4 regions of the Heyndrickxia acidicola genome follow, and region 4 is predicted to be linked to each of the others. Evidence: riboswitches for the same ligand, from Rfam matches in the RefSeq annotation. Region 4 holds a riboswitch; each other region holds the start of a gene.

Region 1 (9,843 bases), 960 kb from region 4:
CAAAAGTAAAAATGCGCATCCCTAATGAATGCGCATTTTTTTATTTGTTAATATAAGGAGCCAGATTTTCAAGAATGATAGCTTTATCTTTCTTCAATTCATCTGACATCATCTGATCCATTGTGCGAGGTCTTGGTAAGGAAACAGCCACTTCCTTTATGATTGAAGAAGGCTGCTGTGACATGACAAAAACCCGGTCAGAAAGTAAAATGGCCTCTTCTAAATCATGCGTTACCATGACAATGGTTTGCCTGCCTTTTTCCCATGAATCCAAAAGCCAGCGGTGAACCTCCATTTTCGTAAAAGCATCCAGCTTTCCGAATGGCTCATCTAAAAGCATAATCGGTTTTCTGCAAAGATAGGCTCTTAAAAAACTGATTCTCTGGCGCATGCCGCCTGAAAGCTTATCAGGATAGTGTTGGGCATAATCTGCAAGACTAAATTGCTTTAATACCTCCATCCCCGCTTTCAGCCGTTCGTTTTTTTGAACACCCTCCAATTCAAGCGGAAGAATGATATTCTGAAGGGCAGTTCTCCACGGAAGCAGCAAATCCTGCTGAGGCATATAGCTAATAGCATTCTGATTAACAATAGGTTCATTTTCATATAACACGTTGCCGCTGTCTGCCTGTTCAATATTGGCAATGATATTCAACAACGTGCTTTTTCCACAACCGCTTGGACCTACAAAGGAGACAAAATCCCCTTCTTTAATCGAAACCATAATATTATTTAAGACTTCCCTGCCATTAAACCGCTTGGTAACATCCTTTATTTCTATTCCTGTCATTTCTGTCCATCCGGAAGAAATTCATTTGTATAGGCTGATTTAACATCAATTTTCTTCTTAATAACCTTGTTATCATATAAGAAATTCATGTAATTTTCCCAAACGGACTGCTTTTGAATTCCCCATTCCTTTGCGTCATCCTGATATTTTGTGCTAAGCCATTTTTGGCTGTCCTCTATAAGCCCTTTGTTGGAGCCTGGAACATCCTTAACCAGAATATCAGCCGCCTGTTTTGGATGAGCAATCGCATATTGATAGCCTTGAGAGGTAGCCTTCATAAATCTCTTCACAAGGTCTTTGTCCTGCTGCACATGCCTCTCACTCGTAATGATGACAGGACTATAATAATCAAGGGCAGGATTTATATCTTTAAGATAAATCGTGTTGATTTTAACGCCATTGCGCTTAGCCTGAATTCCATCCCAGCCGTAGTAAATCCATTCAAAGTCAGCGTCGCGGCCAATTGATTTGAAGAAATCTGTTTCGCCAAGCGTGATATTCTTCACTTTATTATAATTCGCATGGTATTTTTCCATAATTGTTTTAATCGTTGCTTCTTCTGCAGGGCCCCCCCAGCCTCCATAACGCTTTCCTTCAAAATCCTTCGGTGAAGTGATATGATCCTTTGCAAGAGAAGCAAACGCAGAGGTATTGTGCTGAATAATGGCTCCTATCGATACAATGGGAATATCATTTTCTCTTGCCATAGTGACGTTCTCCTGGTAGCTCACCCCAAAATCAGCTTTTCCAGAGGCAACAAGCTGTTCAGCAGTAACATTTTCACCTGGCTGAATAATCTTGACGTCAAGTCCCTGTTTCTTAAAATAATTCTTCGTTTGGGCTACATATAAGCCAGTATGGTTAGTATTAGGAAACCAATCCAGCACTACTGTAACCTTTCTGTTTTTCGCCTGCTGTCCTTGGTTTGAGGAACAGCCGGCAATCCCGACTATCAATAATGCTGTAAGCAGCAACAGTATACTCTTTTTCATGAACGATCATCATCCTTTCTATAAATCCAAGGCGCCAACATTCTGGCTAATGCTTCAACAAGCGCATACATAATCAGTGTCACAATTACGATGACTGCTGCAACACCAAATAATTGTGCAGTCATAAATGATTTGGTAGCCCGTGTTAGCAGGACACCCAGACCATCGCTTGCTCCCAGCCACTCTCCAATGATGGCCCCCATCACACTATACGTAACTGCAATTTTTAATCCTGAAAAAAAATAAGGCAAAATGGCTGGAAACTTTACTTTTCTGTAAACCTGCCATTTCGTAGCATTCATCGTTTTTAAAAGGTTCAACATCGCTTGGTCCACCGTTTGAAATCCTTCCAAAATGCTTAATGAAATAGGAAAAAAACAAACAAGCACAACCACTAAAACCTTCGGCAGCATGCCAAAGCCAAACCAAATAATAAATAACGGGGCAATCGCCACTATTGGTATCGTTTGGGATACCACAAGAAGCGGGTTTACCAGTATTTTCAAAAAAGGTACAGCATCAAGAATGGTTGCCAGGGCCATTCCAACTGCCACTGCCACCACCAGGCCGATCAATACTTCTTCAAGGGTTTGAATTGTATTTGATATCAGCAGTACCTGATTGTCCATCAAACTGCTGACAATGTCTGAGGGCTTCGGTAGAATCCAGCCTTCCACATGAAAAAAAGTTACCGCAGCCTGCCAGGCAATCAACAGGAGAATAAACCATATTATTGTAATAAATGTATTAGAATATTTCCGTTTTCTCATTATTCCATACGGTACTTGCCGACTTTTTCATCGATGGTAACACCCTGATTCGGCCGATAATGAATTTTTATGGAAGTGATCACATCACTTGCCCCCGCCAGAACACATGCATGCTGTGCTTCTTTAATAATATCCAGGAGATGATCCAATTCCCCTTCCATCGTGGTTTCCATTGCTCCAACTTCATAGCGGACACCCGAGTTTTGGACAACCTCTATGGCTTTATCTACAACAGCGTATAGATCCTTTGTTTGGACATGCGGTACTACTGAAAAAGAAACTGTTACTTGATTAGACATAAACATCCTCCTCTATTAAAATGACCTTCTGATTAAACCTGACTCGATTTTGCCAACACCATTTGCTCTTCTTTTTTTTAATTGCCATTTATAAAAGAATGTCTTCATTATGATTCCTTTCATGAATAAAGGTAAACATGACAAATGAAAAAGGCCCCTCTGAATGACGCAGAGAAGCCTTCTATGTAAAAAGTCATAGAATATCTTAGATTATGGATCCTAAGAAACTCCCTACGCTGGCATTACCCAGATCAGGTTAAGGGTCGATGCAGGAAAAGCATCCTCTCAGCCTCATGGCTCCCCTGTTTTTAATGTATCTTCATTTTAGCACGAGTCTTTTTTTTAAAACAACTAAAAATGTTTGCAGAACTATATGGGTTTGGTTATAGTGGGTAGAAAGACTTGCATCGTGTAGTTAGAAAGGAAGTGTTCTGCCATGGAGCTAAGAGGAGAGCACATGCTGCAAAAAAAATATCAAACGGAAAAAAGAGCGGCCGCTTTTTATGATAATCAACTAATCAATTATCTGAATCCTGCCATGCAGGAATTCATCTCCCAGCAAGAGATGGTATTTATCTCTACTGCCGATCAAAACGGCAATTGTGATTCTTCCTTTAAAGCAGGATTGCCTGGCTTTGTCAGAGTAAAGGATGAAAAAACAATCTTTTATCCTGAATACCGGGGAAACGGTGTAATGGCGAGCTTGGGAAATATAGTGGAAAATCCTCATATTGGTTTATTATTTATTGATTTTCTCCATAACCAGATTGGATTACATATAAATGGACGTGCGAGAATAATAGAGAATGATGCCTTAACAGACCTGCACCTCCCTGATTCTGTGATGAACATAATAAAGGAAGAAGAAGGAGAGAAGCCCGAAAGATGGGTCGTCATCGATATTGATGAAGCCTATATTCATTGTTCCAAGCATATCCCTGCCTTTAAAAAGGTCAACAAAGAGATTTTTTGGAATACGGATGATGCCAAAAAGAAGGGCGGAGACTTTTTTAAAGTAAAAAAATTAAAGAAAAAAGCGGAGAGCGTCCGCTAATTTAAATATTCAGCAGTCATGGCAGCTGAAAAAAGGAGTGGATCCAAAACCGTCCACTCCTTTTTCATTGATAAACTAAATTAATCGCCCATTATTCTTGAGAATCTAAGCTTTCCTTTTTTTCCTTCCAAAACACATCCATAAGAACCGCTACGATAAATCCAAGCAGCAAACCATTTCCAAGAATGGACTGGGCAAGAGTAGGCAGTTTGACAAGAGCGGAGGAAGGAATAAACATGCTTCCAGCACCAATTGCAATCGTGAGGCCAAAGATTGTGGCACGCCGTTGGTCTACCCTTTGCAGCAAGACTGTATTAAAGCCGATAATCGCCATGTGGCAAAAAGAAGACAGGATTGCTGCATATGCTACTGGGCTTGGAATCAATGTGAAAACCATTGATACGGCAGGGAACAAGGATATAATAACGAGAAGGATGCTTCCACAAATAAATGGAAGCCTTTCTGCCCTGCCTGTCATTTTTAAAAATCCTGCAGTGGTCGATAAAGGAACGTTCCCTACAACGGAAAAAACAGCAGAAAGAAGGGTATTAATACCTGCAATGATTCCGCTCCGTTTCAAGACAGGGCTTTCCAGTTCCGATGAATCATGTACGGCCATATTTACTGCGGTGATTGTGGCAATTAGGTTGGAAATCAGGACAAGCCCAATAATTATTCCTGTCACCGCCATACTAATGTTCAAATGCGGATTACCCCAGGAAAAGAAGCCCGGAATTGAAAATACCCGGTTCTTCCCCTCCATACCTGATCCCCAGCCCATCAAATGAAATAGAATGGTCCCAACAAGAATTCCAATTAAAACGGCATATGTTCGAAAAAAGCCCTTGCCAAAAAGGGACAAAAATAAAACAGCTAAAAACAATGGAACCGTTACAAGTAAAAGCGATGGCTTAACTACATCGCCGCTGGACGCAATCCCCAGCATCCCTTTCAAAAAGGTGCCGCTAAGCTGAATGGAAATCAAGATGAGGAAGGTTCCTGTCACGATAGGAGTAAACAGTTTTTGAAGCTTGATAATAAGGCCTGTTGCTCCTGCTATACCTAGTGTAATCCCACCAATCAGCATGGTTCCTTCGAGAGTACCAAGCCCGCTTTGGTACTGTGCAGCACTAGCCAGTGAGCTCCCTGTAATAATAAACACGCCCAGCCAAATGCCTGCAGGACCATCCGCAATGGATAAACGGTGGCCCATTATGCTTTGAAGTAAGGAACTGATTCCTACGACCAGGAAAGTCCTCTGCATCATTTCAATTACCTGTCCAGAAGAAAAATGATAAACATGGCCAATGACGATGGGAATCGTAATGCAGTTGGCGATTAAAAAGATGACCCACTGGAAGGTGGTCAGTACATCTCTAAACGCTACGTTCTTCATGATGATTGTTTTCCCCTTCCTCATATAGATGAATTTATTTCGATTGGCTTTGTAAAGGATCCTGTTGCTTTTTAGCTCATTCAAGTAAAATGGCCGTTTCACTGGAATAAGCTAAAAACCAGCAGTTTTTATTTATAAGAGCCTTTCGCCTAAATATAATAAAATGACAATGCCAATCAATCGTTAATTATATGTGAAACTGAATAGCAAGAAAAGAAAACCGCTTAAAAGGGACTATGATAACTGGGTTTTAATTTGAAAGGTAAGCCTTACGGTAGTCCCTTCACCTTTTAAGCTGGAAAATTGAATGGATCCTCCATATTTTTCAATGATGTTATAACAAATCATGAGCCCCAGCCCGGTGCCTTTTGATTTTAAAGAATAAAATGGGCTTCCAAGCATTTTAAGCTCGCTGCTCTCCATTCCCATCCCAGTGTCCCTGATACTTACCACAAGCTCTCGATCCTCCCTTTCTGTGGTGATGAAAATCATACCTCCATGGTCCATTGCTTCTATTGCATTTTTTATTAGATTCACAAGAATCTGGTTAAACTCCACCTTACTGCAATAAATATTCACATGTTCATGGATAGATATAGAGAAGGCTGTATTATTCATAGAGGCATAGGATTGAAGCAAATCTACCACACTATTAATTCCTTCCCCTACATTGCATAAAACAGAGCTTTCAACAGCAGGCTTCGCAAGTGAGAGAAAATCATTTATAACTTTTTCAGCCGTCTGCAATTCCTCCAGCATGAGATGGAAATGCCGGTGCGAGCCCTCATTCAAAGTCCTGTCCTCCTTATACAGCTGCAAAAAACCTTTTACAACCGTAATCGGATTTCGAATTTCATGGGCTACTGCTGCAGCCAGCTGTCCTGTCGTTTTAAATCTTTCCGTCTTTTGAATTTGCTCATAGTAGATTGCCAGTCTTTCCATTCGTGCATTTGTCATTACAAAAATAAAAAAAATAATGACCTGGCTGCTGTAGAAATCAAGTAGATTTCCTGAAAAGTCATTGAGTAAATAATGATATTCCTGTTTTTTATCAAAAGAATAGGCATAGATAAATAACCCTGCAGAAAGCAGAAGATTGAATGTGAGAATCGTATAAAAGATCCGTTTATGAAAAAAGACAATAGCAATGCCAGGAAGGATGGCAATGAAAATAAAATTTAATATTGTTTCAGGATAGATAAAAAAGAGGGTATAAAAATAAGCCGCAATCAAAAAAACAATGAGACCTTTAATCGAATTAGATTCTCTCTTAGGGTAAATAATCAGGCATGCAGAAACAACTATAACAAAAAACAGATGTAACATGATTGCAGCATGCAGATTTCTTTCGGGAGAAGATAAAATCCCTATTGCCATGAAAATGATTACAATAACAACAACAGTTCTGTATATCTTTGAATCCGGAAGACTACTGATTTCTTTCATTTTTCTCTCCAATAAGATGTAATTTCTAGGCTTCAACACTCAATTTTAACATTCTTTTCCACTCTCTCTGTTATATTACTTTTTAAAACTTGTAAGGTCAATAAATTGCAAAAGTGTTTTTGGAAACTTTGTCCATCATTGCGCTAACAGAGGAAAAATGGTGAATACTTTTAGATTACAAAGATACCAGTGGGACGGACAAGTTCCATTGTGAGTTGGGATTGGATTCACGGGAAAAGGACTTAATAAAGGTCATGAAGGACAAAAACTAGCTAGGTGCAACAAGAGCCGTTCTTCATCGTGGTCGTGAATGACTTTTCACGTTAGAACCAACCTCGATAAGGGCTTCATCGACGCCATGAAGGACTTTTTGCCATGGAACCAACCCCGATAAGGGCTTCATCGACGCCATGAAGGACTTTTCGCCATGGAACTAACCTCGATAAGGGCTTCATCAGCTCCATGAAGGACTTTTTGCCATGGAACCAACCCCGATAAGGGCTTCATCGACGCCATGAAGGACTTTTCGCCATGGAACCAATCTCGATAAGGGCTTCATCGACGTCATGAAGGACTTTTCGCGTTTGAACTAAACTCGATAAGGGCTTCATCGACGTCATAAAGGACTTTTCGCCATGGAACCAACCTCGATAAGGGCTTCATCAGCTCCATGAAGGACTTTTCGCCATGGAACCAACCTCGATAAGGGCTTCATCGACGCCATGAAGGACTTTTCGCGTTTGAACTAAACTCGATAAGGGCTTCATCAGCTCCATGAAGGACTTTTTGCCATGGAACCAACCTCGATAAGGGCTTCATCGACGCCATGAAGGATTTTTCGCCATGGAACTAACCTCGATAAGGGCTTCATCAGCTCCATGAAGGACTTGTCGCCATGGAACCAACCCCGATAAGGGCTTCATCGACGCCATGAAGGACTTTTCGCCATGGAACTAACCTCGATAAGGCCTTCATCAGCTCCATGAAGGACTTGTCGCGTTAGAATCAACTCCAAAAAGGGCTTCACCGCAGTCACGAAAGGATAAAATTCAGAAAAAACAATAGAGAAATATGCTTCATAAAGCCTGTGAACGATTAACACTCTAACGGAACCATTCAAAGAAATTGCCCATTGAAATAAACAAGCTAAAAAGAGCTTGTTTCCTTCACTCCTCGAGGAAGCAACCCATAAAAGAACTGAAATTTTTAAACATTCACAAAAATATTTTACTGGGCAAATAGAAACAGCTAAAATAGAGATAGCAAGTATAAAAATAAAAGGCTGGGAAGAAAATGGACGATCAATTGGGTATGAAATTAAGCCGAAAAACGTTCTTTCAATCCACCGCTATTTTAATGCTTTTGATATTGCTTTCTGGATTGTTAACCAGAATCATCCCTGCTGGAAGCTATGAGCGAACGGTTAAAAACGGGCATACTTTTATTAAACCTGGAACCTTTCATTTTTTGACGGATACACCGCCCTTTCCGATTTACCGTTGGTTTACAGCTCCTTTTGAATTATTTTTGTCACAGGATGCAGTAACAGTTATAACCATTATAGCTTTCATTTTAATAATCGGCGGCTCATTTGCCATTTTTGATGGTACAAAAGTATTTGAAAGAGTCATTGATTTATTGGTTCACCGATTTTCTCAGAAAGAAAAATGGATTATTATCATCTTCTCGTTGTTTTTCATGCTGTTAGGAGCGATTTTCGGAATTTTGGAAGAGGTCATTCCACTAATCCCGATAATGGTTTTAGTGGCAAAAAGATTGGGCTGGGATGAACTGATGGGGCTGGGTTTGAGTTTATTGTCTGTAGGGTTTGGGTTTTCCTCCGCGCTTTTTAATCCTTTTACAATTGGCATTGCTCAATCAATGGCTGGTGTGCCTGTGTTCTCGGGTCTTCTTTATAGAATGGTCATTTTCACTGTAACGTACGGCGTTTTATTGCTCTTTTTATTTCGCCATCACAAAAAACTAAAACAGAGCGCCATTTACAAAGTGGAAGCAAGCTCTGAGCTGGCTGCAGCCTTAGAGTATGAGACCAGCAAACTTACTATCCGGCCAACCATTATCGGTTTCGTCCTTTTACTTATTGTCATTATGCTCCTTCCCGTACTTCAATTGGATGATTACTCTATGCCCATTATCGCATTAGGTGTTTTTTTCACTGCGCTGGCCACTGGAATCAGCAGCAAAGTCCCTTTCTCAAAGATGATGCACTATTTTACCAAAGGACTTCTTAATCTGGCTCCCAGTTCATTGCTGATTATCCTCGCTTTAAGCGTAAAGCATATTGTTGAAAGCGCCAATATGATGGACACACTTTTATATTATTTGTCTGTACATGTTAAAGGATTATCTCCTATTGCAGGCGGAATTACCATGTACCTAATAGTCTTTGCCCTTCAATTTTTCATTCCATCCGCAACAGCAAAAGCCATGCTCGTTATGCCTATTTTAACACCTATTGGAGACATCCTGGGTGTAACAAGACAAAGCGTTGTTCTTGCCTTTAACTTTGGAGATGGGTTCAGCCATTTGTTATATCCTACCAACCCTGCTCTTTTGATTGCCCTAAGCCTAACGACTGTAAGCTTTACTAGATGGCTGAAGTGGACAATTGGCATACAGATTATTTTGTTTATGATGACACTGTTCTTTTTAATCCTTGCCATTATATTTAAATACGGACCTATTTAACAGGAATGTAAGGTGCTAAAAAAAATGAATCCATTATTTCTATTTGATTATGACCAATGTAAAAATCGATTTTTACAATACCAAACTGCAATAGAAAAATTTTGGCCAGATGTAGACCTCAGAACGTTTTCTTTAAAAGACGGTACAGCGATGGACTTTATCCATGCCGCACCGCATCAGGCTGACCAGCTGCTGATCATTTCAACCGGTTTACATGGAATAGAAGGCTATGTAGGTGCTGCGATGCTGGAATTTTTTATGAAGGAATTTGTTCATAAACTCAACCACGAAAAGACGGCTCTCGGGCTTATACACGGAATCAACAGCTGGGGAATGAAACACTTCCGGAAAGCAAATGAAAACAACGTGGACTTAAATCGAAATTTT
Region 2 (9,843 bases), 2.0 Mb from region 4:
CATATCATGCTGGATCTTGTTGTCAATCACTCAAGCGATGAACATAAGTGGTTTGTAGAATCCCGTTCTTCTAAGGACAACCCATACAGAGATTATTATATTTGGCACCCAGGAAAAGAGAATGGGCAGCCGCCAAGCAACTGGGGTGCAGCCTGGGGAGATTCGGCCTGGAAGTATGATGAGAAAACAGGAGAATACTATTTGCATCTTTTCCATGAGAAGCAGCCTGATTTGAACTGGGAGAACCCTAAGCTTCGCCAGGAGGTTTACCGTATGATGAACTTTTGGCTGGATAAGGGTGTAGATGGTTTCCGTATGGACGTTATCAATTTCATTTCCAAGGTTCCGGGATTTCCTGACGGTGAAATGATTGCAGGAGCAAAATTTGGAGACAGCGGCCCCCACTTTTTAAATGGCCCCCGTATTCATGAATTTTTACAGGAAATGAACCGGGAATCCTTAAGCAAGTACAATGTCGTAACAGTTGGCGAAATGCCGGGTGCTAACGTCGAACAGGCTAAGCTGTATACAGGGGAAGAACGAAACGAATTGAACATGATTTTTCATTTCGAGCATGTCGATATCGGAAATGGACGTTATGGAAAATGGGATCCGCAACAATGGAAGCTGAGCGAGTTGAAGAGGATTTTTTCCAGATGGCAGACAGGGCTTGAAGAAGCAGGCTGGAATTCTTTGTACTGGTCCAATCATGACCAGCCGAGAGCGGTTTCCAGATGGGCCAATGATTCAGAGGAGTATCGGGAAATCAGTGCAAAAATGATTGCCACGTGCCTGCACTTCTTAAAGGGAACGCCATATGTGTACCAGGGAGAAGAACTGGGGATGACGAATGTTTCTTTTGAAAAAGTGGAAGACTACCGCGATGTGGAAACATTGAACGCGTTTCGTGATTTGTATGGCGAGGGCAGGCTCAGCCTGGAGGAAATGATGCGCGGCATCCATGAACGCAGCCGTGATAACGCAAGAACACCGATACATTGGGATGACAACGAAAACGGAGGCTTTACAACCGGGACGCCTTGGATTGAAGTAAATCCAAACTATAAACAGATTAATGCGAAGCAAGCCTTAGAAGATGAACATTCCATCTTTTATTATTATCAAACATTAATCCGCCTGCGCAAGGAAGAGCCTGTGATGGTACATGGAGCATATGATGTGCTGCTTGAGGATCATGAACAGCTCTGGGCTTACACGAGAACGCTGGAAAATGAGCAGCTGCTTGTAGTGTGCAATTTTAGTGATACCCGCCAGGACTTTGAACTTCCGGAGTCTCCTGCGTATCAACGTCACGAATTGCTTATTGCTAATCGGGAGATAGAGGAAGGAAGCTCTGCTCAAAGCTTTACATTAGAGCCTTACGAAGCAAGGGTGTATAAGCTTTTTAAGTAATAGCTTTTGAAAAAGTTGTTTTCGCATAGATGGCTGCTGTACGTATAAAGGATTTTTCCTTATGTTGTCTGTCTTCGTGATTTTCGTACGATGGACTGGGTTTTTGCGGGAAATAGCAAATAAGATTACGAAAAGAGCCGTTGAAAAATACTGAATAATGGTGCAGATTATTTGAAGCCGGAGCTCCTCTTAGATAAACTGATATGGATAGAAAATGTATCCAGGAGGTCGTGCTATGAAATTTGTTGCCATTGTGGGAAGTCTTAAAAAGCAGTCCCTTAATCGAAAACTTGCAGCCTATATTCAGGAACGTTATAAGGAAAAAGCGGACATTGAGATTCTTCCTATCGAAAAGCTTCCGTTTTATTCAGAGGATGAGGAGTTGAACCCTCCTTCTATTGTGACAGACATTAAGAAGAAAATTGCCGATAGCGACGGGATTATTATCGCGACGCCTGAATATAACCACTCTATTCCCGGCGTGTTAAAAAACGCGCTCGATTGGTTTTCACGTGTAGATAGAGTAATGGTCGGCAAGCCTGTTATGATCGTAGGCGGGTCACCTGGTATTTTAGGGACTGTCCGCGCCCAGGTTCATCTGCGCCAGATTTTGAATTCACCAGGCATTTCTGCTTTGGTTCTTCCGGGAAATGAGGTATTCGTAGGTGGTCTTCATGAAAAGCTTGATGAATCAGGACATCTCACACATGAACCGACTTCTCAATTCCTGGATGGCGTAATGGATAATTTTCAAAAATGGGTTGAAAGAACAAAAGGATTTTAAATTTTAGCATGGTAGGCAGGGGGCAGGAATATATAGGGTCCTGCCCCCTTTGCTGCTGGCAGGGAGGCTAGTGTGAGGAATGCTTTAGAAAATATTGACAAAATAAATGGAATCGCTTACAATTTTCAAGAGAATAAAGAGGCCATTCGGAAAAATGACCTTTTTAAATTGGAATTTCCCAGTTCCTTATTGTAAAAGCCTGCATATTCAGTAAAAGAGTAAGAGATTCTGCAGATTTCTTCTTTTTTTAGGATGGCGGGTTTTTTGGTGTGAAAAAGAGAGGTAATTAGATAAAAAGAGACACAAAGCCCTCCTGAGCAAGAGTTTAGGAGGGTTTTTGGGGATGGCCATGTTGGATGAATGGAGGATCTGTCAGTAGATGGAGGAGATTACGAGGGAATGCAGGTAGTTTTAAAGAAAATGCCGGAAGAATGGAAAAGAATGCTGGAAAATGAAAGAAAATGCAGGGAAGTTTTGAATAAATACAAGAAAGCTTCAAATGAATGCAGGAAATCTATGAAAAGCACAAGCGCCTTGCACATCGGCGTACGGTTTTCAGAGTCTTTAACTGAGATATAAGGAATACAAAAAAAGCACCGACCTCCAATGGGCCGGTGCTTTTAATTGAGAATTTTAGCGAATAATTGAGAATGATGAAATCGTGTTTACGAGCTGGCTTATTTTACAGAAGATGCTTCTTCCGGAATAGACAAACCAAGTCCTTTGGCTACAAGTGTGCCGTATTCAGGGTCAGCCTTATAGAAGTGCTGAATTTGGCGAAGCTTGATTTCGTCTTTTTCGACAGGCTTCATTGCCGCCACAATATTTTCAACAAGGCGGGCTCTTTCCTCTGTGGTCATCAATCGATATAAGTCGCCTGCCTGTGTGTAATGATCATGGTGGTCGTAGGCAGTACTGTCTGCGGTGCCGGAAACCTGATAGGCTGAAGGCTTATGTTCAGGTGCTTCACTTGGTCCGCCATAGCTGTTCGGCTCATAGTAAACAGAGCCGCCGCCATTGCCGTCAAAGCGCATCTGGCCGTCACGCTGGTAGTTTCGGACCTCCGCTTTAGGACGGTTGATTGGCAGATGGTTGTGATTGGCGCCGACACGGTACCGGTGAGCATCTGCATAGGCAAATAAGCGGCCTTGGAGCATTTTATCAGGCGATACCTCTACGCCCGGAACAAGTGTGCCAGGAGAGAAGGTGGCCTGTTCCACTTCCGCAAAATAGTTCTCCGGATTGCGGTTTAACACCATTTTGCCAACTTCAATCAGCGGGTAGTCCTTGTGTGACCAAACCTTTGTCACATCGAATGGATCGAAGCGGTACGTATTCGCATCCTTAAGAGGCATGATTTGAACGTAGAGCTTCCATGCAGGGAAATCGCCTTTTTCGATGGCATTGTAAAGATCCTCTGTATGGTAATCAGGATTTTCACCTGCAATTTTAGCTGCCGCATCGGCAGAAAGGTTTTTGATTCCTTGCACTGTTTTAAAGTGGTACTTGATCCAGACGCCTTCTCCGTCCTCGTTGACCCACTTGAAGGTATGGCTTCCGAAGCCATCCATGTGACGGAGGGTGGCAGGAATGCCGCGGTCAGACATCAGGATGGTCACTTGGTGCAGGGATTCAGGAGATAAAGACCAGAAATCCCATACTGCATTGGGATTTTTCAGGTGAGTGGCCGGATGGCGTTTTTGAGTATGGATAAAGTCAGGAAACTTAATCGCATCACGAATGAAGAAGACAGGAGTGTTGTTGCCGACAATATCGTAGTTGCCTTCTTCTGTATAGAATTTAACCGCAAATCCCCGAGGGTCCCGTACTGTGTCCGCAGATCCAAGCTCACCTGCTACAGTGGAGAATCGGATGAACAAAGGAGTGCGTTTGCCGACTTCAGACAGGAAGTTTGCCTTTGTATAGGCAGTCAGGTCGTTGGTTACTTCGAAGTAGCCATGAGCCCCTGCCCCTTTCGCATGGACGACGCGTTCTGGAACACGTTCTCTGTTGAAGTGGGCAAGTTTTTCTAATAAATGAACGTCCTGAATTAAAGTAGGGCCGCGGGATCCTGCTGTGATCGAGTTTTGATTGTCTCCAACCGGAGCACCCCAGCTTGTCGTTAAATTCTTTTTCTCATTGGTCATGTACAGTCACCTCTTAGAATTTAAATTTGTTATTGTTAATAATAACATCTCTCAATATAAAATCAATACTTATTTATAATTATTTTAAATAAAAACCCATTATAATGTTCAGCCGATTTGCAGAGCTGCTTTTTTGGCACTATTACACTCTATGTATAAAACGGCCAAACAAGAATGGGAAATTCCTTTAGTTAAGTAAAGGGGTCAGACCCCTTTAGTGCTTTAATCTATTAAATCGGCACGGTGGTAGGGGTGAGACGAGAGCTTTAAAAGTAAGTTAGGGGCAGTACTTGCAGATGCAATGGGACGAGGAGACTTTCAACCGTCCGCGGCAAAGAGAGCACTTGGAGCAGAAGCCTTCATACCTTCAATAAATTTTCATGATGCCGCTTGTTCCCAGCTTGATAGAATGAATGGAATAAAATAGAGTATTATATAGAATATGTAAATTTGGAGGTTTTTTATGATATTCATATTACTGGTCTTACTGGTTATCGGGATGTCTTTGCTCTCTTCGCCCACGATAAAAGGGAGGCTAGGAGAGTTTGAGGTTAAGAAACAGTTAAATAAACTCGATGCGGAAGAATATACCGTTTTGCATGATGTTCTTTTGCCGACTGTGAAGGGAAAGACCTCCCAGCTTGATCACTTAGTTATATCAAAAGCTGGGATATTTGTGATTGAGACCAAAAACTACCGCGGATGGATTTACGGAAGCGAACGAAGCAAGCAATGGACACAGGTCATCTACAAACGAAAGGAAAGGTTCTACAATCCTATTTTTCAAAATTACGGCCATATCCAGGCGCTGAAACAAATTGTTGGAGAGCAGTTTCCAATCCCTTATTACTCTTTGGTTGTTTTTTCAGAAAGGGCTGTTTTGAAAAAAGTGGAAGTATCCGCGTTAAACACTCATGTCCTTCAAACAGAGCAATTGTTGAAGTGTTTAAAGGGCTACCATGAAGAAATGCTGAATCCCATGCAGCGAAAGGGAATTCTTTATCGGCTACAAGCAAGGTCGATTGAGGGAAAAGAGGCAAGAAAGGGCCATATTGAACAAATTAAAAAGGATCAGGCTGAAAAAAAGGCCCAAATTAAAGCTGGGATTTGTCCAAAATGCGGAGGTAGCCTTGTACAAAGGAAAGGACGGAATGGTTCCTTTTATGGATGCAGCCAATTCCCTGCATGCCGGTTTACCTCCTGAAACCGGCTTTAAGGAATAGAGGATGAACGCCCGGAAATCGGTCGAAAGGCTGGTATCAGGGGGTATCAAATAACTCTTCTAAAAGGGATTCGCCTGTGCTGAATCCTTCGTTTGCAATCGTTCTCAAAAAATAAAACTTCGGCTGCTGCAGGTACCGGGTTTTTTTCTGCTCCCGCTCGATTTCTTTGGTCAGCCTTGCCTTTTCAGCTTCAAATTCGTCAGGAGGAACGGCATACGTAAAAGTAGAGCTTAAGGTGTTATAGCGGACTTTTATTTCTTCTATTTCTTCCCGGTCTTTTCGGATGACGACATGGTAGTGGTTCTCTCCGTCTTCTTCCAAAGAGGCAGAAAAGTTAAGCTCCATATAGTCAGCGTTTACTTTTTCATTTTTTGTTTTTACCACAAATCCTCTTTCGCGAAAATATAGCTCAAAATCGGAAAGGAAATCGACCAGCTTTTCACGCAGAAAAGGCCGGACATTCTCTAAATAAAGGTCCTGATTTTGGCTTTGGAGCGCATAAAGGAGACTTTCCAATTCCTCAATTTCCTTCGTCACATCATGTTCCATATCTATCACCCTTGTCTTTTCAATCTTACTACTATTATACCTTTCTTCCAAAATAGATACACTCCATGATCGAGACAAAAAGGGGATTTTAATCGTTCTTTTTCACAGAAAAATAGAATAGGTGTATCATACATGCATTTTCAAATGCTCATATGCTTTGAAGTTCCACAATCCCAAGAGGAGGGGACATCATGCTGGTGTTGAAAAATGTAAATGGATATGACGGCAGGGGAGGTCTTTTGCAGAACGCCGCTATTTTTATTGAGAATGGAAGGTTTGGGAAAATTGGAGAGTATGTGCGGACTCCTGAAGGCTGCGAGGTTCTTGATATGGCGGGAATGATCTTGACACCCGGCCTTATTGATGTGCATACACATCTTGGTGTGCAGGAGCAGGGGGTTGGCGTGGAGGGGCGGGATTACAATGAAACCAGTTCAGCCGTCACACCCCAGGTACGCACACTGGATGGCATCAATCCGATGGAAACGGGATTCATTGATGCAAGGCAAGCGGGGGTTACCACCGTACAGGTTATGCCCGGAAGTGCCAATGTGATTGGAGGGGAAACGGTGGTGTTGAAAACGGCGGGAGATATTGTCGATGAAATGGTCCTCAAATGTCCTGCCGGGTTAAAAGCAGCTACAGGTGAAAATCCTAAACGAGAGCATGGGCAAAAAGGGAGACCGCCAGTGACACGGATGGGGATAGCGGCCCTCCTCAGGGAAGAATTGATAAAGACTCAGGATTATTTAGAAGAAAGGAAAAAGGGGAAAGCAGAACGGAACCTTGGGCTGGAGACGCTAGCCAAAGTGTTGAATAAAGAAATCCCTATGCGCATACACGCACACCGTGCTGATGACATTGCCACTGTTTTAAGGCTGAAGAGAGAATTTGATTTTAACCTGACGATTGAGCATTGTACGGAAGGGCATCTCATTGCCCCTTTTATCGCAAAGCACCAGGTTCGTGTGTCAGTGGGCCCTACAATGTCAGCCCGTTCAAAGGTAGAGCTGGCCAATAAAGGCTGGCATACCCTGGTGGCGTTGGCAGAAGCCGGTGTTCCTTTTTCCATCACAACGGATCATCCCATTGTCTCCATTGAACACTTAATGGCGTGTGTCATTCTGGCTGTAAAAGCCGGTGTCAGGGAGGAGCTCGCTCTTCAAGCTGTGACATTGAATGCGGCTCTGCATCTTGGGGTGGAGGATCGGGTCGGATCTGTTGAGGAGGGAAAGGATGCGGATTTTGTCGTGTGGAGCGGTGATCCTTTTGATCTTCGCAGCCGGGTGCTGATGACATTTATTAATGGAGTGCAGGTGTAGGCTGAGGTTTTGAAGAATAGTACGTGTTAAAGAGGAGGGGGAAGAAAGGTGAAACAAATTATTGCGATGGGCGGAGGAGGTTTCTCCATGGAGCCGGAGAATGTCCTTTTGGATCAGTATGTATTAGAGCAAGCACGCTGTTCGGTTCCAAAGATCTGTTTTATCCCCACAGCCAGCGGTGATGCCGAAAGCTATATCGAACGTTTTTATCATGCCTTTCAAAAACTTTCCTGCGTACCGTCACACTTGTCTTTATTTAAGCCACCGGCAAGTGACTTAAGCGATTTTATTATGGAAAAGGATATTCTGTATGTAGGGGGAGGCAATACGAAGAATCTGCTCGCCTTATGGAAGGATTGGGGACTGGATCACCTATTGAAAAAGGCGTGGGAAAATGGAAAGGTTTTGGCGGGAATCAGCGCTGGTTCCATTTGCTGGTTTGAGGAAGGGATGACGGATTCCTATGGCAGCGATTTAAGACCGCTTTCTTGCTTAGGTTTTTTAAAAGGGAGCAATTGTCCGCATTACGATGGGGAAGAGGAAAGAAGGCCATCGTACTATCAGGCGCTGCTGGAAGGCGATATTCAATCAGGCTATGCTGCAGATGATGGGGCTGCCCTGCATTTTATGGGGCAGGAGCTTTATCGTGCAGTGAGCTCACGGCCTTATGCAAAAGCCTATCGAGTGGAGCGGGCAGGGAATGCTGTGATTGAATCGGCCATTGTGACCGATTATCTTGGCGAGGATGGCAAGGAGGATGAAGGTGTGGCGCTTTAGTTAACTAAAGGGGTCTGACCCTTTTAGTGCTTTAAAGTGAAGAAGGGGTCTGACCCCTTTTGTGCGTTAATGAGCTAAATTACGGCCATTTCGCGGTTTTGACTTTACTTCACAGCTGACTCACGCTATGATGATAGAAAATGAATATCTATGATTCTACTAGGGGTGCCTGCTTTTGGGCTGAGAGAAAAACTGTGTTTTTTAACCCTTTGGACCTGATCTGGATTGTGCCAGCGTAGGGAAGTAGCAGAGGGAATTATTATTCTTTGTACATCGCTATTTCAAGCCAGGTCCTGTCAGTGGGATCTGGCTTTTTCATTTGGCATAAAGAATAGGAGTGATCATAATGGAATTGAATTTTATAAGTGAAGCATTGGAAAAGGTGAGGGTTCAAAACCCTCTTGTACATAATATTACCAATGTCGTCGTAACGAACTGGACAGCAAACGGGCTGCTTGCTATTGGAGCATCTCCGGTGATGGCCTATGCTGCAGAAGAGGTTGCGGATATGGCTGGTATATCGAGTGCGCTCGTTTTAAACATCGGCACATTAAACCCTGTAACGGTAGATGCCATGATTTTGGCTGGGAAAGCAGCAAACAAACAAGGCATCCCGGTTATTTTTGATCCTGTCGGTGCAGGGGCTACATCTTATCGGACAGAAACAGCTCAAAGAATAATGAGAGAAGTAAAGCTTTCTGTAATCAGAGGAAATGCAGCTGAAATTGCCAATGTAGCAGGAGAGGCATGGGAAATCAAAGGAGTCGATGCAGGAAATGCAAACGGAGATGTGATGAAGCTCGCTATTTCAACGTCTAAAAAACACAAAATCACAGTCGTCATTACCGGAAAAACAGATGTGGTGACCGATGGAGAGACTACCTACACCATTTCGAACGGAGATCCTCTATTAACAAAGGTAACGGGAACAGGCTGTCTTTTAACATCGGTCATCGGCGCCTTCGCTGGTGTGGAGAAAAATGCAGTTAAAGCAGCTGCAGCTGCATTGGTGGTGTACGGAGTCGCGGCAGAGAAAGCTGCACACTTAGCTGCTGATAGGGGACCGGGCAGCTTCCAAATAGAATTTTTAAATCAATTATCAAAGGTTTCTGCAGACGATATTCAGGAAGCTGGGTCTTTTTCAAAAAGGCAGTCTTAATTTTTAACAGAAAGGATGAGGCATCATGAAAAAAGCATTAACCATTGCGGGATCAGACAGCGGCGGCGGTGCAGGAATTCAGGCAGATTTAAAAACGTTTTCGGAGCTTGGAGTATATGGAATGTCTGCTCTTACCGCTGTAACGGCTCAAAATACGCTAGGTGTTCAGGCGGTTTTTCCAATGGAGCCTGCAGCGGTTGCTAAACAAATCGATTCCATCGGGTCAGATATAGGAACGGATGCGGTTAAAACCGGAATGCTGTTCAGTGCCGATATTATTGAGGCGGTTGCGGAAAAAATTAAACACTATCAATGGGAAAAGGTTGTAGTCGATCCTGTCATGATAGCCAAGGGAGGGGCCTCACTCCTTCAAAAACAGGCAATTGCCTCCTTAAAGCGATACCTGCTGCCGCTTTCGATGATTGTAACGCCGAATATTCCTGAAGCAGAGGTTCTGACGGAAAGGGCC
Region 3 (8,833 bases), on a different contig from region 4:
ACATCCGCAACAATGCCATCTATCTTAACTTTAGAGTTTACAAGCTGCAGCCTGTTTTTTGCAGCAATGGCTTTTGGCATTCTTTCTTCTGCATCCTCTTCTGTATACAGCACCTGTCTTTGCAAATTGCTCCACTCTACATAATCCCGATCGACAATGGTAATGTTCCCCACACCCGCTCGAACCAACGCTTCTGCGCTTCCTGTCCCCAGTGCTCCTGCACCGATCAAAAGGACATGCTTATCGGCCAGCTTTCTTTGTCCCTCAGGACCGATGTGTGTAAACAATTCCTGGCGAGAATAACGGTCGTTCACACCCTGCTCATCCCTTCAAGCGGACTGCTGGCGGTTGCATACCGTTTTTTTGGAATACGTCCCGCCTCATAAGCAAGACGCCCTGCTTCGATTCCCAGTTTCATAGCCAAAGCCATTTTTACAGGATCTGTTGCCCCCGATACCGCTGTATTTAAGAGAACGGCATCTGCTCCCAGTTCCATGGCAAGCGTTGCATCGGATGCTGTCCCGATTCCCGCATCCACAATGACGGGAACCGTGGCTTGTTCAATAATCAAACGAATATTTAACGGATTCACAATCCCTTGCCCTGAACCAATCGGAGAAGCCCCCGGCATAATGGCATGCACACCCATTTCCTGAAGACGTCTGGCTAAAATGACATCGTCCGAAATATATGGGAGAACAATAAAGCCTTCCTCCAACAGGATTTCCGAGGCTTTCACTGTTTCAATGGGATCGGGCAAAAGCGTTTTAGAGTCCCCAATCACTTCAACCTTGATCATATCACATAGGCCTGAAGCTTTTGCCAGTCTGGCAATTCTTACCGCTTCTTCCGCCGTAGCAGCACCTGCTGTATTGGGAAGCAATGTATACTGGGTCGTATCGAGCATTTCTAAAAAATTGGGTTGGCTTGCCTCAAAAATATTCATTCTACGGACAGCAAAAGTAAGAATTTGAGTTTCAGAGATATCCACCGCTTTCTTTTGAATCTCATAGTTTGGAAATTTCCCTGTCCCAAGCAACAACCGTGAATGAAAAGAATAAGGTCCAATTTTCAACATATTAACCGCCTCCTACAAAATGTACGATTTCAATTCGATCTCCATCAGAAAGTCTAGCATCATCATGCTCTTCTTTTTGCAATATCACCGCATTCTGCTCGACAATCACAACTTTGTTTTCTAATCCAAAGTGCTGTAAAAGTGAACGTATATTTTCTACAGAATCTAGCACTTCCAGCTTTTCTCCGTTAATGTTGAGCTTCATCCGACAACACCCCTTTTTTTAATCCCCGACTGTAATGCAAATGGCGCAAGCATTGCTTTCGCCTCGTCCTTTTCGGCTAGTAAATCGGCCATCAGAATACCTGTAAGAGGGCTAAGTAAAATTCCATTCCGATAATGCCCTGCAGCGACATAAAGCCCCTGAAACTCAGGATGGACACCGAGTATCGGCAATCCATTTGCTGTTTGCGGACGCAGGCCTGCCCAGCTTGCTTCCCATTCTGCACTGGAGATTGCCGGAAGCAGCCTTTGTGCATGTGTCAGCAGCTGTGAAACTCCTTCTACACTTACCTTTTTATCAAATGTATGTTCTATCATCGTCGCCCCAACGAGCAATCGCCCGCCTTTCTTCGGAACAAGATAGCACCCATGAGAAAAAATCGTAGACTCTACTAATGGCTTATGGGTGATGACAGAAATGCATTCTCCTTTTACCGGAAACACCTGTTGCTTCAAAGGGAAGTCTTTTAATAGCTGACTGCTCCAAGCGCCGCTTGCGATGACTACTTTATCGGCAAAAAAGGCTTCACTGTCTGTCAATACTCCGGATACTCTGCCCTCGTGCCGGAGCAAGGCATTCACCTTTGTAAACTCATAAATTTCCGCACCTAAAATAGCGGCAGATTTAGCAAATGCCAACGAAAGATCCGGTGCTAAAACCTGTCCGTCTTTGGGTATGTATATTGCCCCTTTAATATCCGAAGATAGATGTGCCTCCCTTTTTTTAACTTCTTCTGTATCAAGCCATTCCGCTGTTTCCCCTGCTGCCTGTTGACATTGGACAATTTTTTTGAATTTCTCCGCCTCACAATCGGTTAATGCCACTTTCAGCATTCCTCTTTGGACGAGCCCAATGTCAATTCCACTTATTTCCCTTAGCTCTTCTGCAAGATGCGGAAAAAGCGCTCTGCTTTTTATAGCTAATTCAAACAACGGTCCAATTTCTTCCTCGAGTTCAGCCTGTGCCCCAAGCATCCCTGCGGCAGCACTTGAAGCCTCGCTGGCCAGCCGGTTTTTTTCTAGAATTGCTACTTTCTTTCCTTGTTTAGATAGCTGAAAGGCAATGGATGACCCGATGACACCTCCACCGATAATAAGAACATCATACTTTTTCATCTTTTTCCTCCCCCGTTTATTCCTTCTGCATACTCTATGGCAGCTTGCAGGGGATCCTTAGCATTTAAAATCCCTGACATCACCGCTACACCAGCAGCTCCAGCTTTAAAGACGTCAGGAAGGTACTGCAGCTCAATTCCCCCAATCGCAATGACTGGAATTGCGACGGCAGATGTAACAGAAGAAAGTGCCTCTAATCCTCTTGATGGCATTCCAGGTTTTGATGAACTGGGAAAGATATGGCCGAAAAGCAAATAATCTGCTCCTTGCTCTTCAGCGTCTATCGCTTCCTTTACCGAATGAACGCTTTTCCCTATCCTTAAGTGCGGAAAATGTTTTTTCACCGTAGCGGGACCAAGACTATGGAACGCTAGTTGAACCCCTTTCAATTGGGCAGCGGATGCGATGTCCACACGATCATTCACATACAGTTTCTTAGATGGCACCCCAAGGTCCTTCAGCTGCTGAAGAGCTTCCCATAATTCTATTGCACTGCTTGTCTTTTCCCTTAGCTGAATGTCTGTCACATAAGGATGGATTTTTTCAGCAATGTGAACGAATTGTTGAAGAGACATATTGCCATTACTAACTAAATGAAGTTCTTTATTTTTCGTAATCATGAGCACCTCCGAGTTAGAGAAAATAAAAAACCACTTCAAAATGAAGTGGTTTAAATCGCGGCGGCATAAAATTAGTCTCCATGAACGACCGATCCACTTCCCTACGCTGGCTTTAACCAGATCAGGTTCAAAGGGTCTAGAAGTTCACTTCCATCTCAGCCCACCGGCTCCCCTAGTGATATATCAAAATATATAAAATTGTCACATACATCATACCATGACCAATTTTGGTGTCAATATCAAACTTTTTAACCTGCTTTTCTTATTTGGTCAGATTTTCGTAATGTAGAATGCTTTCGGCCATATGCAAAGTATACGACTAAGCCAATCACAAACCATACTAGAAAGCTAATCCAAGACACTGCAGGAAGCTGTATAGCCAAATAGCCGCAGAAAAGGAAAGCTAATATAGGAATATACGGAACAAAAGGGACACGGAAGCCTTTTAGAGATACCTTGTTATATTTACGAAGAAATAAGATCCCAATGGAAACCGTCATGAAGGCCAGCAGCGTTCCGATGTTCACCAGCTCTGCTAATCTGCCCAGGGGTACTAATCCTGCAAAAATGGAAACAAGCACTCCGGTAATCCATGAATTTGCAACAGGTGTTTGTCTTTTCTTATCGACTTTAGAAAAGATTTTTGGTAATAGTCCATCACGGCTAATGGCATAAAATAAACGGGTTTGTCCATAAATCATGACCAGCAATACCGTCGTAATTCCAAGGATGGCCCCTAAGGAAATAAAACCGGCAGCCCAATCCTGATGGATATAGCTTAACGCAAAGGCAACAGGATTTTTCACATCGAGCTTTGGATACGGTACAATACCTGTTAGAATACCAGAAACAACAATATATAAAATGGTACAAACCAGAAGAGATGCAATTATACCAATGGGCATGTTGCGCTGTGGGTTTTTCACTTCTTCTGCAGCGGTTGAAACGGCATCAAAACCAATATAAGCAAAGAATACTGTAGCCGCTCCAGTAGCTACCCCTGAGAAACCAAATGGCATAAAAGGAGTCCAGTTACCCGGTTTTACATACCAAACGCCAACGGCTATAAATAACAGGACCACTGCCAGTTTAATTACAACCATAATAGAATTGAATCTTGCTGACTTTTTGACCCCCTGCGTTAACAGGAACGTGATTACAAGGACAATGATGATAGCTGGAAGATCGACATAGGTTCCATGTGCCGGATCATAAGCACTTGTTAATGCCTTTGGAAAATGAATGCCAAAGCCAGCGAGGAGCCCTTGAAAATAACCCGACCATCCACTCGCAACCGCAGAGGATGCTAATCCATACTCCAAAATTAAATCCCAACCCAGTACCCAGGCAATGATTTCGCCAAAGGTTGCGTAGCTATACGTATAGGCACTTCCAGACACCGGTACAGTGGACGCAAACTCTGCATAGCAAAGAGCGGCAAACACACAGGCTAGTCCGGAAAGAATAAATGAAATCACTAGTGCAGGGCCCGCATGTTCAGCTGCCGCCACACCGGTCAAAACAAAGATTCCTGTTCCAATTATGGCACCAATGCCAAGCATGGATAAATCAAAAGGACCAAGTTCTTTTTTTAATGTCACATCTTTTTGTCCAACCTCATTGATTAAGGCCTGAATGGACTTTTTTCGAAATAAATCCATAATGTTGTCCCCCTGAAGAAGTTTAAATGTTCTGAAAAATTACTATAAAAAATTGTATATCGAAATAATATAACTAATTTACAAGAAAAACAATAGTTTTCTAAAAATAATGTTATTTTTAAATATTAACAAAACATTATTTGCCATTTAATCCTTCTCTCTTACATTTTCACCATTTAACATTATTAATCTCTCAATTCGTACTCTATTTTAATAGAATGTTTTTGATATGTTAAATATTAGCTATCTAAAATATGTATTTGTATTATGCTATAAACATAAAAAATTATAAAAAAAGAGCCTGCTTAAAAGCAGGACTCAAGACGTTTTTTAAAATCAGTCATTCTTCTCAGCATAGTTAAACTCAATTTCACATTCTTTGAGCGGCACAACCTTAGTTTTCTTTATAAACTTATAGCCAAACCACAAGCAGAGGAACATCGGAATACCCAGATAAGCTGCCAACACACTTCCCCAATCAATATGAGGAGCAAGGAAAGCCTGGAAGTTTTGGCCGAGCGTTACAATCAGTCCTACTGCAATCGCAAATATAGGGCCAAATGGGTACCACTTTGCTTTGTAGGGAAGCAGGTCAAGAGAGTAGCCCTGCGCAAGAAAGGCTTTTCTGAAACGGTAGTGGCTAACAGAAATACCCAGCCAGAAAATAAATCCTGTGATCCCTACCGAGTTCATCAGCCATAGATAGACAGAACCGTCTCCATATACGGAAGAGAAGAAAGCAAGCATTCCAATGATCGTCGTTAACACCATCGCCGCAACCGGCACGCCGCGTTTATTAAGTTTGGCAAAGATATGAGGAGCTTGCCCCTTCTTAGCCATTGCATACAGCATACGAGTTGAAGCATACAGACTGGAATTGCCGGCTGATAGAACCGCAGTTAAAATGACCGCGTTCATCAAAGATGCAGCAAAAGCAAGACCTGCCCGCTTGAATACAAGTGTAAACGGACTTACCATAATATCATTACTTTGTAGGTTCGGGTTTGTGTACGGAATAATAAGACCTACCACAAAAATCGCTAAAACATAAAAGAGGAGAATACGCCAGAAAACATTGCGAACGGCTTTTGGGATATTTTTAGCAGGATCTTCACTTTCCCCAGCGGCAACCCCGACAATTTCCGTTCCTTGAAAAGAAAAACCAGTAGCAAGAAAGATGACAAACGTACCGATTACACCGCCGCTAAAAGGAGCCTTCCCAACTGTGAAATTATGAAAACCAATAGCCTGTCCACCCATTACACCAAATATCATGAGCACACCTACTACGAGAAAGACCACAATGGCAGAAACCTTTACAAAAGAAAACCAATATTCCCCTTCACCATACCCTTTTACGTGTAAATAGTTTAATAGAAAGATAAGTGCTAAAAACGAAAGGCTCCATAGTATAGATGGGCTATGCGGAAACCAAAATTTCATGATCATGGTAGATGCTGTCAGTTCAGCTGCAATCGTCATGGCCCAGCTAAACCAGTACGTCCATCCAATGGCAAATCCAAAGGCAGGATCCACAAATTTTGTTCCATAGGTGCTGAATGCGCCGCTTGTTGGCATAAAAGCGGAAAGCTCTCCCAGGCTTGTCATGACAAAATACACCATTATCCCAATAAATACATAGGCAAATAACGCCCCGCCAGGACCTGCAGAATGAATGGCAGCACCACTTCCTAGGAAAAGGCCCGTTCCAATCGCTCCGCCAAGCGAAATCATTGTTAAATGGCGGGCTTTTAATCCGCGTTCCAGCTTATTTTCTTTGGAGACGCCTTTCTCTAAATCCATTATCTCTCTTTTCTTTAATTCCATCCCCTTCAGTCCTCTCCGTTGATAAATCACATAATAAAACGCTTACATTTTCTTCTAAAATCTATGTCTCAACTAGTAAGAAAATATAATGTAAACGTTTGGTACTATTCCCCTTTCTAAACCCATTATTTTTTGACTGTATACAATTTGTCGAATTTAAAAAAATCTTACATGGAGAGAAAACAAAAGTCAAGAACAATCAGGAAACAAGAGATTAATACATTTTTAAAAAGACTCCTTTCGTAAACTTTGTTACTATTTGACACATACAAAATGATTAAAAAATAATGTTCAGTATAGGATTTTAAAGTGGATACAAAAAGATTCCGCTAACACAAACATACAAAAAATGGTGCACTCTTCTTATGAAAAGGTTGCACCATCATATCTACTATATTGTTCCTTAATGTTTTAAAGGTTGTCCCTCATATGCTTTTACATCAAGAGGAGCCGCAAGAAATTCTTTTGCTTTTGCCACAAAGGATGTAAAGTGCTCGCTTGCATTATGACTTGCTACTGCTGCTGCATCCTGCCATACCTCGACCATTGTGAAGACATTTTCTTTTTCTGTGTCTTTTTTCAGATCATACGAGATATTTCCGCTTTCTTTTCGTGATGCTTCAATCAGTGGTTGAAGCTCTTTTAAAAATGCCTCTTGTTTCTCGGGATTAACAGTAAGTCCTGCATGAATAATGATCATTAAAGGTCATCCTTTCTTATTCCTTTTTTATTATCTTACTTCCACTGTGCAACTTTATCAATTGGGAGTCGAACAGATGGGTGTCCGCTGTCAGCTGCTTTTCCGATCGAAATCAGCATGACAGGTACATAGCGTTCTTTGTCGAGACCAAACGCTTCTGCAATTTGATCCTTTTCGTATCCGCCGATAGGGTTGGTATCATATCCGAAAGCACGGGCAGCAAGCATAATTTGCATGGATACTAATCCTCCATCAATCATGACTACGTCTCTCATGTCTTCTTTTGAAATGTTTTCGTAGTACGCAGTAAATGCGTTCAAAATTCCTTCTTTGACTTCTAAAGGCATAAAGCCTTTTTCAACAGCACTTCCATAGATTTCTTCAGCATTCTCGAAGTTATTCATATCACCGAATACAGCAATCACTGCAGCAGATGTGTCAACTTGATTTTGGTTGAATTTAGCAAGTGGTGCAAGAGTCGCTTTGCCTTCCGGACTATCGATCACGAGGAAGCGCCAAGGCTGCATATTCACAGAAGATGGTGCAGTCGTTGCCAAAGTCAAAATCTCTGCCATTTCCTCTTTGCTTATTTTTACGGAAGGATCGTAATTCTTAATAGAACGGCGGCCTGTCACGATTTTTTGAAAATCATTTATTTTTTGTGCAATCATGATGTCATTCTCCTTTTATTTTTTCTGCACCTGCAGAATTTCTTATTTTAATAGCAGCTAGTACCTGTGTAAATGAAAGTGACCTGCTTACAGCAAATAGTGTGTAAATTGCTGTGATGCAAACAATATTATTCTAAAGACCTTAAACATTTTAGACAAATGCATAAAAAACAGTCTAAAGTGTAAGATGTTTAATAGCTTACTCCTTTTTTTTGCATTTGTAAACTCCTAACTCTTGTTGATAAATAGATCGATATCCAGTTGTGGTATAATTTCTGCATAAAGGACGTGATACTTTGCGCAAGATTTCGCCTGAAGAACGAATAACAATGAGACAAACCTATATACAAAAAATATTAAATACGATACGTACTCAAGGGTTTATGTCCCTTACCATTCAAGATATCGCTCAATTGATGAATATTAGCAGGGCAACTCTGTATAATTATTTTTCTTCAAAGGAAGACGTGATGATGGAAGTGACGAACTATTGCATTTCCTATATTCACAAAGCAGATAAAACTATTTCCGATGAAAGCTTATCCTATCCATACCGCTTACAAAAGGTATTCGAGCAGGCCGTATTTTCAGCTATTTACGCATCAGATATCTTCTTACATGATTTACAGACAAGCTGTACGTTGCTATATGAAAAAAAGATGAAATTTGAAACCAACAGGATGGCTACTATTCGATCGTTTTATCAAAAAGGGATGGACAAAGGGATTTTTAATACATTAAATCCAGCCATCCTTATTATGCAGGATGAAGTTTCGATTAGAAAAATGCTGACCTCTTCTTTTTTAATTGAAGAAGGGCTGACTTTAAGACAAGCTTTGTCTGATTATTATGAAGCGAAAAAGGTTCAGGTACTGAAGTCTGAAGCGTTAGAGGATGCAGACAATGAGAAGATCCATCTAGTCATTGAAAACATCGTT
Region 4 (3,953 bases):
TTCCGCGGGGCGGTTGGGAAGCCTCCTCGTCGCAAGCTCCTGCGGGGTCTTCCCTTACACGCTGATCCCGCAGGAGTCTCGTACTTTTCACTTCAATCAACGGTGAATTCAAATTAACATTGGGCTTTAACTCAGATATGCAAGCGTTGTTGGTTCTGACAGTTAATTTTCGATCAATCAATGTGGGTGTAATAGTAACATTAATTTTTACAGAATGTTAAATTACAAGGTTGAAAACTGTTCGTTTTTTAGCTCATTCGTGTGAAACGGCCGTTTCACACGAATGAGCTAACAGTGTCCTTTAACAACGCATATTAGAAAAGAATTCATGCTCCATTAACATCGTATGTCTGGATATAAAATATAAGTGTTTTCCTTCGATGGAAAAAGTTTTATTAATAAAATCCTATTGATACATTTTACTTCCAGTATTTCTAAATTCTTTCGCTTTTTCTTCCATCCCCTCCATAATCATTGCTTCCTTTCGGTGATCCTCTTCTTTTACCCGTTCTCGTATATCCTGTGAAATTTTCATACTGCAGAATTTTGGACCGCACATGGAGCAAAAATGAGATGTTTTCGCCCCTTCTGCCGGAAGTGTTTCATCATGATATTCCAGCGCTCTTTCCGGATCTAATGACAAATTAAATTGATCTCTCCATCGAAATTCAAATCTGGCTTTTGAAAGGGCATCATCCCGCATTTGGGCTCCGGGATGCCCTTTTGCTAAATCTGCAGCATGCGCAGCAATTTTATAGGTGATAACCCCGGTTCTTACGTCCTCTTTATTTGGAAGGCCCAGGTGCTCCTTTGGTGTTACATAACAGAGCATGGCCGTTCCAAACCATCCAATCATTGCAGCACCAATGGCTGAAGTAATATGGTCATAGCCTGGGGCAATATCTGTTGTTAACGGGCCTAAAGTATAAAAAGGGGCTTCATCACAAACTTTCATTTGCTTATCCACGTTTTCTTTAATTAAATGCATTGGAACGTGTCCTGGACCTTCAATCATTACTTGTACATCGTGATTCCAAGCTATTTCCGTGAGTTCTCCAAGTGTTTCCAGCTCCGCTAATTGTGCCGCATCATTTGCATCTGCAATGGAACCTGGACGAAGGCCATCCCCTAAAGAAAAGGATACATCATACGTTTTCATAATTTCACAGATTTCTTCAAAATGAGTGTAAAGGAAGTTCTCCTGATGGTGGGCAAGACACCATTGAGCCATAATAGAACCTCCTCGGGATACGATACCTGTTACCCTGTTTACTGTTAAGGGGATGTAACGAAGAAGCACTCCTGCATGTATAGTGAAATAATCCACTCCCTGCTCAGATTGTTCTATTAACGTATCACGATATACCTCCCAATTTAGGTCCTCCGCACACCCATTCACTTTTTCGAGCGCTTGATAGATTGGAACAGTTCCTACCGGTACGGGGGAATTTCGGATAATCCATTCGCGCGTAGTATGTATATTTTCCCCTGTTGAAAGGTCCATCATGGTATCTGCCCCCCAGCGGGTAGCCCATGTCATTTTTTCTACCTCTTCTTCAATAGAAGAGGTAACGGCAGAATTCCCAATATTCGCATTAATCTTCACGTGAAAACGGGAACCAATAATCATAGGTTCACTTTCAGGATGATTAATATTAGCAGGTATAATGGCACGTCCACGTGCAACCTCATCCCGGACTAATTCAGGTGACACATTTTCTCTGATTGCGATAAATTCCATTTCAGGAGTAATAATCCCTTTCCGTGCATAATGCATTTGGGTAATATTTTTTCCTTTTTTTGCTCTTAACGGTTTTCGCTTTAATCCTGGAAACAGGCTGGTATTCGCTCTTGAATCATTGTTCTTATAACCGTTATCCTCCGGTTTTACTCCACGGCCGCTATACTCTTCTATATTTTCATTATCCCGTATCCAGCTGCGGCAGGGACTAAGACCTTTACGTATATCAATTGGACAGTCAGCATCTGTATAAGGTCCGCTTGTATCATAAACACGTACAGGCAAATTAGCTTCTTGCTCAAATGTTCCTTTGGTATCAGAGAGTTGGATTTCGCGCATAGGTACCTTTATTTCGGGCCTTGGTCCCTTAACATACACTTTCTTGCTTCCTGTAAAACTGGACATAATGGATACATTTTTTTCATTGTTTGAATTTGTAAGCATTCTTTTATTCTCCCCTTTTTATCATTTGCTCAGTTAAATGAAAAGATTGTTTAACCGCCTTTTTCTCTCAGCTGAAAGGTTAATGTAAAAAAATGAGCTGAAAACGACAGAGTCAATTAACCAAGTTCTTATTAAAAAGGACAAAATCAGTTCAAGGGACCGCATGAAAAAAACCGGATCTATAAAGAGACCCGGCTGATGTTAGCATAAACACGTTAATGGAAATACACCATTAACGAGCATAAAAATTCTAACTTCCCCACGCTGGTATGAACCAGATCAGGTCCTGAGGGTTAAGAAACTTACGCGTTTCTCTCTCAGCCCAGCATACTGGACACCCCTAGTTTTCACATGATTAAATTGTACAAATTCATAATAGTCCTAAGGTAAATCAATGTAAATAGTTCTTTTTTCATTTTTCCTCTTATTGTATTTTAAAAATAGAATCTGTAAAAGCACTTGCTATATTTAAAACGACTGTGAACCTGCAGAGTAAATCAGCAGCTTAAAAAATAAAGACAAACAATTAAAAAGAGCGTGTCCAAGGTTACTGGAACACACTCTCCTATATTCCTATTTATCTTACCAGGTAAATAAACCTACAAACATCGCACTTAATAGAGAAACAGCAACACCGCTGACTAAAAGCTTCCATACATTTTTACCAATAATGCGGGACTTGTCTTCACCCATTATAGAACTGATTGCCCCGTAAATCATACCGACAGTACTAAAATTGGCAAAGGAAGTCAAAAATGTTGTTGCAACAGCAATTGTATGATGCGGAAGGCTATGGACATGTTTTTTCAAATCCATCATGGCTACGAATTCGTTTGTTGACAGCTTTATTCCCATTAACTGAGCGACATACATGGCATCATGGCCTGATAATCCCATCAGATAAGCAAAAGGGCTAAATATCACGGAAAAAATCTTTTGAACCGTAAGACCGTGAATGAAAAATCCCAATATACCATTTGCACAGGCTGTCAGTGCTACATAACCGACCACCATTGCCATAATCACAATCACCATACGTATCCCTACAAGCATACTATTAGAGATAGTAGAAAAGAAATCTTTTTTCTCTGCTTTTGTAGGGACATATACAATATCTTCTTCTTTGCTAACTTCTATTGGATTTAATATACTCGCCAAAAGTAGTGCATTTAAGCAGTTTAAAGGAATTGCAGCAAATACATATTCGCCTGGGACCATGCTCAAGTATGCACCGATGATCGATCCTGAGATACTGCTCATACTCATGATTCCGAACGTAAGAAGGCGGTTTTCTTTTAATACTGCTAATTGTTGGCGGATAACTGCCAATGCCTCTGTATTACCAAGGAACATCATTTGCAATGAAAAAAAACTTTCCAGCTTTGGCAGACCTGAAACCTTGGAAATAACCCAGCCTACTTTATCGATAATCCATGTTAAGATACCAAAATAACTAAGGATATCAAAGAAGGTAATAATAAATATAATCGGCATTAATGCACTAAAGAAGAAATCAACAGAAGGATTCGCCATTGCAGATGGGAAAGCAAAAGAAATCCCCTGGTCTGCACACGATATAAGAAACGTAAAAAATGATGCTATTTTATTTATGACCCATGTTCCGACTTTAGTGCCAAGCATAAACCAGGTAATAAAAAGCTCTACAACGATTAAGCTTAGGACAGCACGCCATTTAACCTTTCTCTTATTAGGCGAGCAAAGGAATACCAGGCCAAAAACAACCAGAACCCCTAGAATATTCAATAAA

The links. Region 4 has a riboswitch for thiamine pyrophosphate ahead of thiC (phosphomethylpyrimidine synthase ThiC). Riboswitches for the same ligand answer to the same signal wherever they lie in the genome.
Region 1: it holds a riboswitch for thiamine pyrophosphate, as region 4 does, so the genes downstream of both, A5N88_RS13825 (MTH1187 family thiamine-binding protein) here and thiC (phosphomethylpyrimidine synthase ThiC) in region 4, are expected to answer to the same signal.
Region 2: it holds a riboswitch for thiamine pyrophosphate, as region 4 does, so the genes downstream of both, thiM (hydroxyethylthiazole kinase) here and thiC (phosphomethylpyrimidine synthase ThiC) in region 4, are expected to answer to the same signal.
Region 3: it holds a riboswitch for thiamine pyrophosphate, as region 4 does, so the genes downstream of both, A5N88_RS23090 (thiamine phosphate synthase) here and thiC (phosphomethylpyrimidine synthase ThiC) in region 4, are expected to answer to the same signal.

The regions. Positions count from the first base shown of each region.
Region 1 covers NZ_KV440953.1:2,949,349-2,959,191, forward strand. Annotated here, with positions in the region: gene A5N88_RS13810 (ABC transporter ATP-binding protein) at 41-790, opposite strand; gene A5N88_RS13815 (ABC transporter substrate-binding protein) at 787-1,782, opposite strand; gene A5N88_RS13820 (ABC transporter permease) at 1,779-2,552, opposite strand; gene A5N88_RS13825 (MTH1187 family thiamine-binding protein) at 2,552-2,851, opposite strand; TPP riboswitch at 3,063-3,165, opposite strand; gene A5N88_RS13830 (pyridoxamine 5'-phosphate oxidase family protein) at 3,309-3,905, shown strand; gene A5N88_RS13835 (purine/pyrimidine permease) at 3,997-5,301, opposite strand; gene A5N88_RS13840 (ATP-binding protein) at 5,536-6,747, opposite strand; gene A5N88_RS13845 (YfcC family protein) at 8,041-9,456, shown strand; gene A5N88_RS13850 (M14 family metallopeptidase) at 9,481-9,843, shown strand, end outside.
Region 2 covers NZ_KV440953.1:4,037,883-4,047,725, forward strand. Annotated here, with positions in the region: gene A5N88_RS18845 (glycoside hydrolase family 13 protein) at 1-1,413, shown strand, start outside; gene A5N88_RS18850 (NADPH-dependent FMN reductase) at 1,649-2,197, shown strand; gene A5N88_RS18855 (hypothetical protein) at 2,597-2,776, shown strand; gene katA (catalase KatA) at 2,875-4,344, opposite strand; gene A5N88_RS25910 (NERD domain-containing protein) at 4,808-5,548, shown strand; gene A5N88_RS18870 (hypothetical protein) at 5,604-6,167, opposite strand; gene A5N88_RS18875 (amidohydrolase) at 6,308-7,438, shown strand; gene A5N88_RS18880 (Type 1 glutamine amidotransferase-like domain-containing protein) at 7,487-8,215, shown strand; TPP riboswitch at 8,367-8,474, shown strand; gene thiM (hydroxyethylthiazole kinase) at 8,562-9,374, shown strand; gene thiD (bifunctional hydroxymethylpyrimidine kinase/phosphomethylpyrimidine kinase) at 9,400-9,843, shown strand, end outside.
Region 3 covers NZ_LWJG01000004.1:139,654-148,486, reverse strand. Annotated here, with positions in the region: gene A5N88_RS23110 (thiazole biosynthesis adenylyltransferase ThiF) at 1-314, opposite strand, end outside; gene A5N88_RS23105 (thiazole synthase) at 311-1,078, opposite strand; gene thiS (sulfur carrier protein ThiS) at 1,080-1,283, opposite strand; gene thiO (glycine oxidase ThiO) at 1,280-2,416, opposite strand; gene A5N88_RS23090 (thiamine phosphate synthase) at 2,413-3,036, opposite strand; TPP riboswitch at 3,118-3,220, opposite strand; gene bcaP (branched-chain amino acid transporter BcaP) at 3,285-4,697, opposite strand; gene A5N88_RS23080 (amino acid permease) at 5,034-6,524, opposite strand; gene A5N88_RS23075 (putative quinol monooxygenase) at 6,928-7,224, opposite strand; gene A5N88_RS23070 (nitroreductase family protein) at 7,260-7,895, opposite strand; gene A5N88_RS23065 (TetR/AcrR family transcriptional regulator) at 8,192-8,833, shown strand, end outside.
Region 4 covers NZ_KV440953.1:1,992,367-1,996,319, forward strand. Annotated here, with positions in the region: gene A5N88_RS24805 (hypothetical protein) at 1-100, opposite strand, end outside; gene thiC (phosphomethylpyrimidine synthase ThiC) at 407-2,185, opposite strand; TPP riboswitch at 2,425-2,537, opposite strand; gene A5N88_RS09320 (nucleoside transporter C-terminal domain-containing protein) at 2,768-3,953, opposite strand, start outside.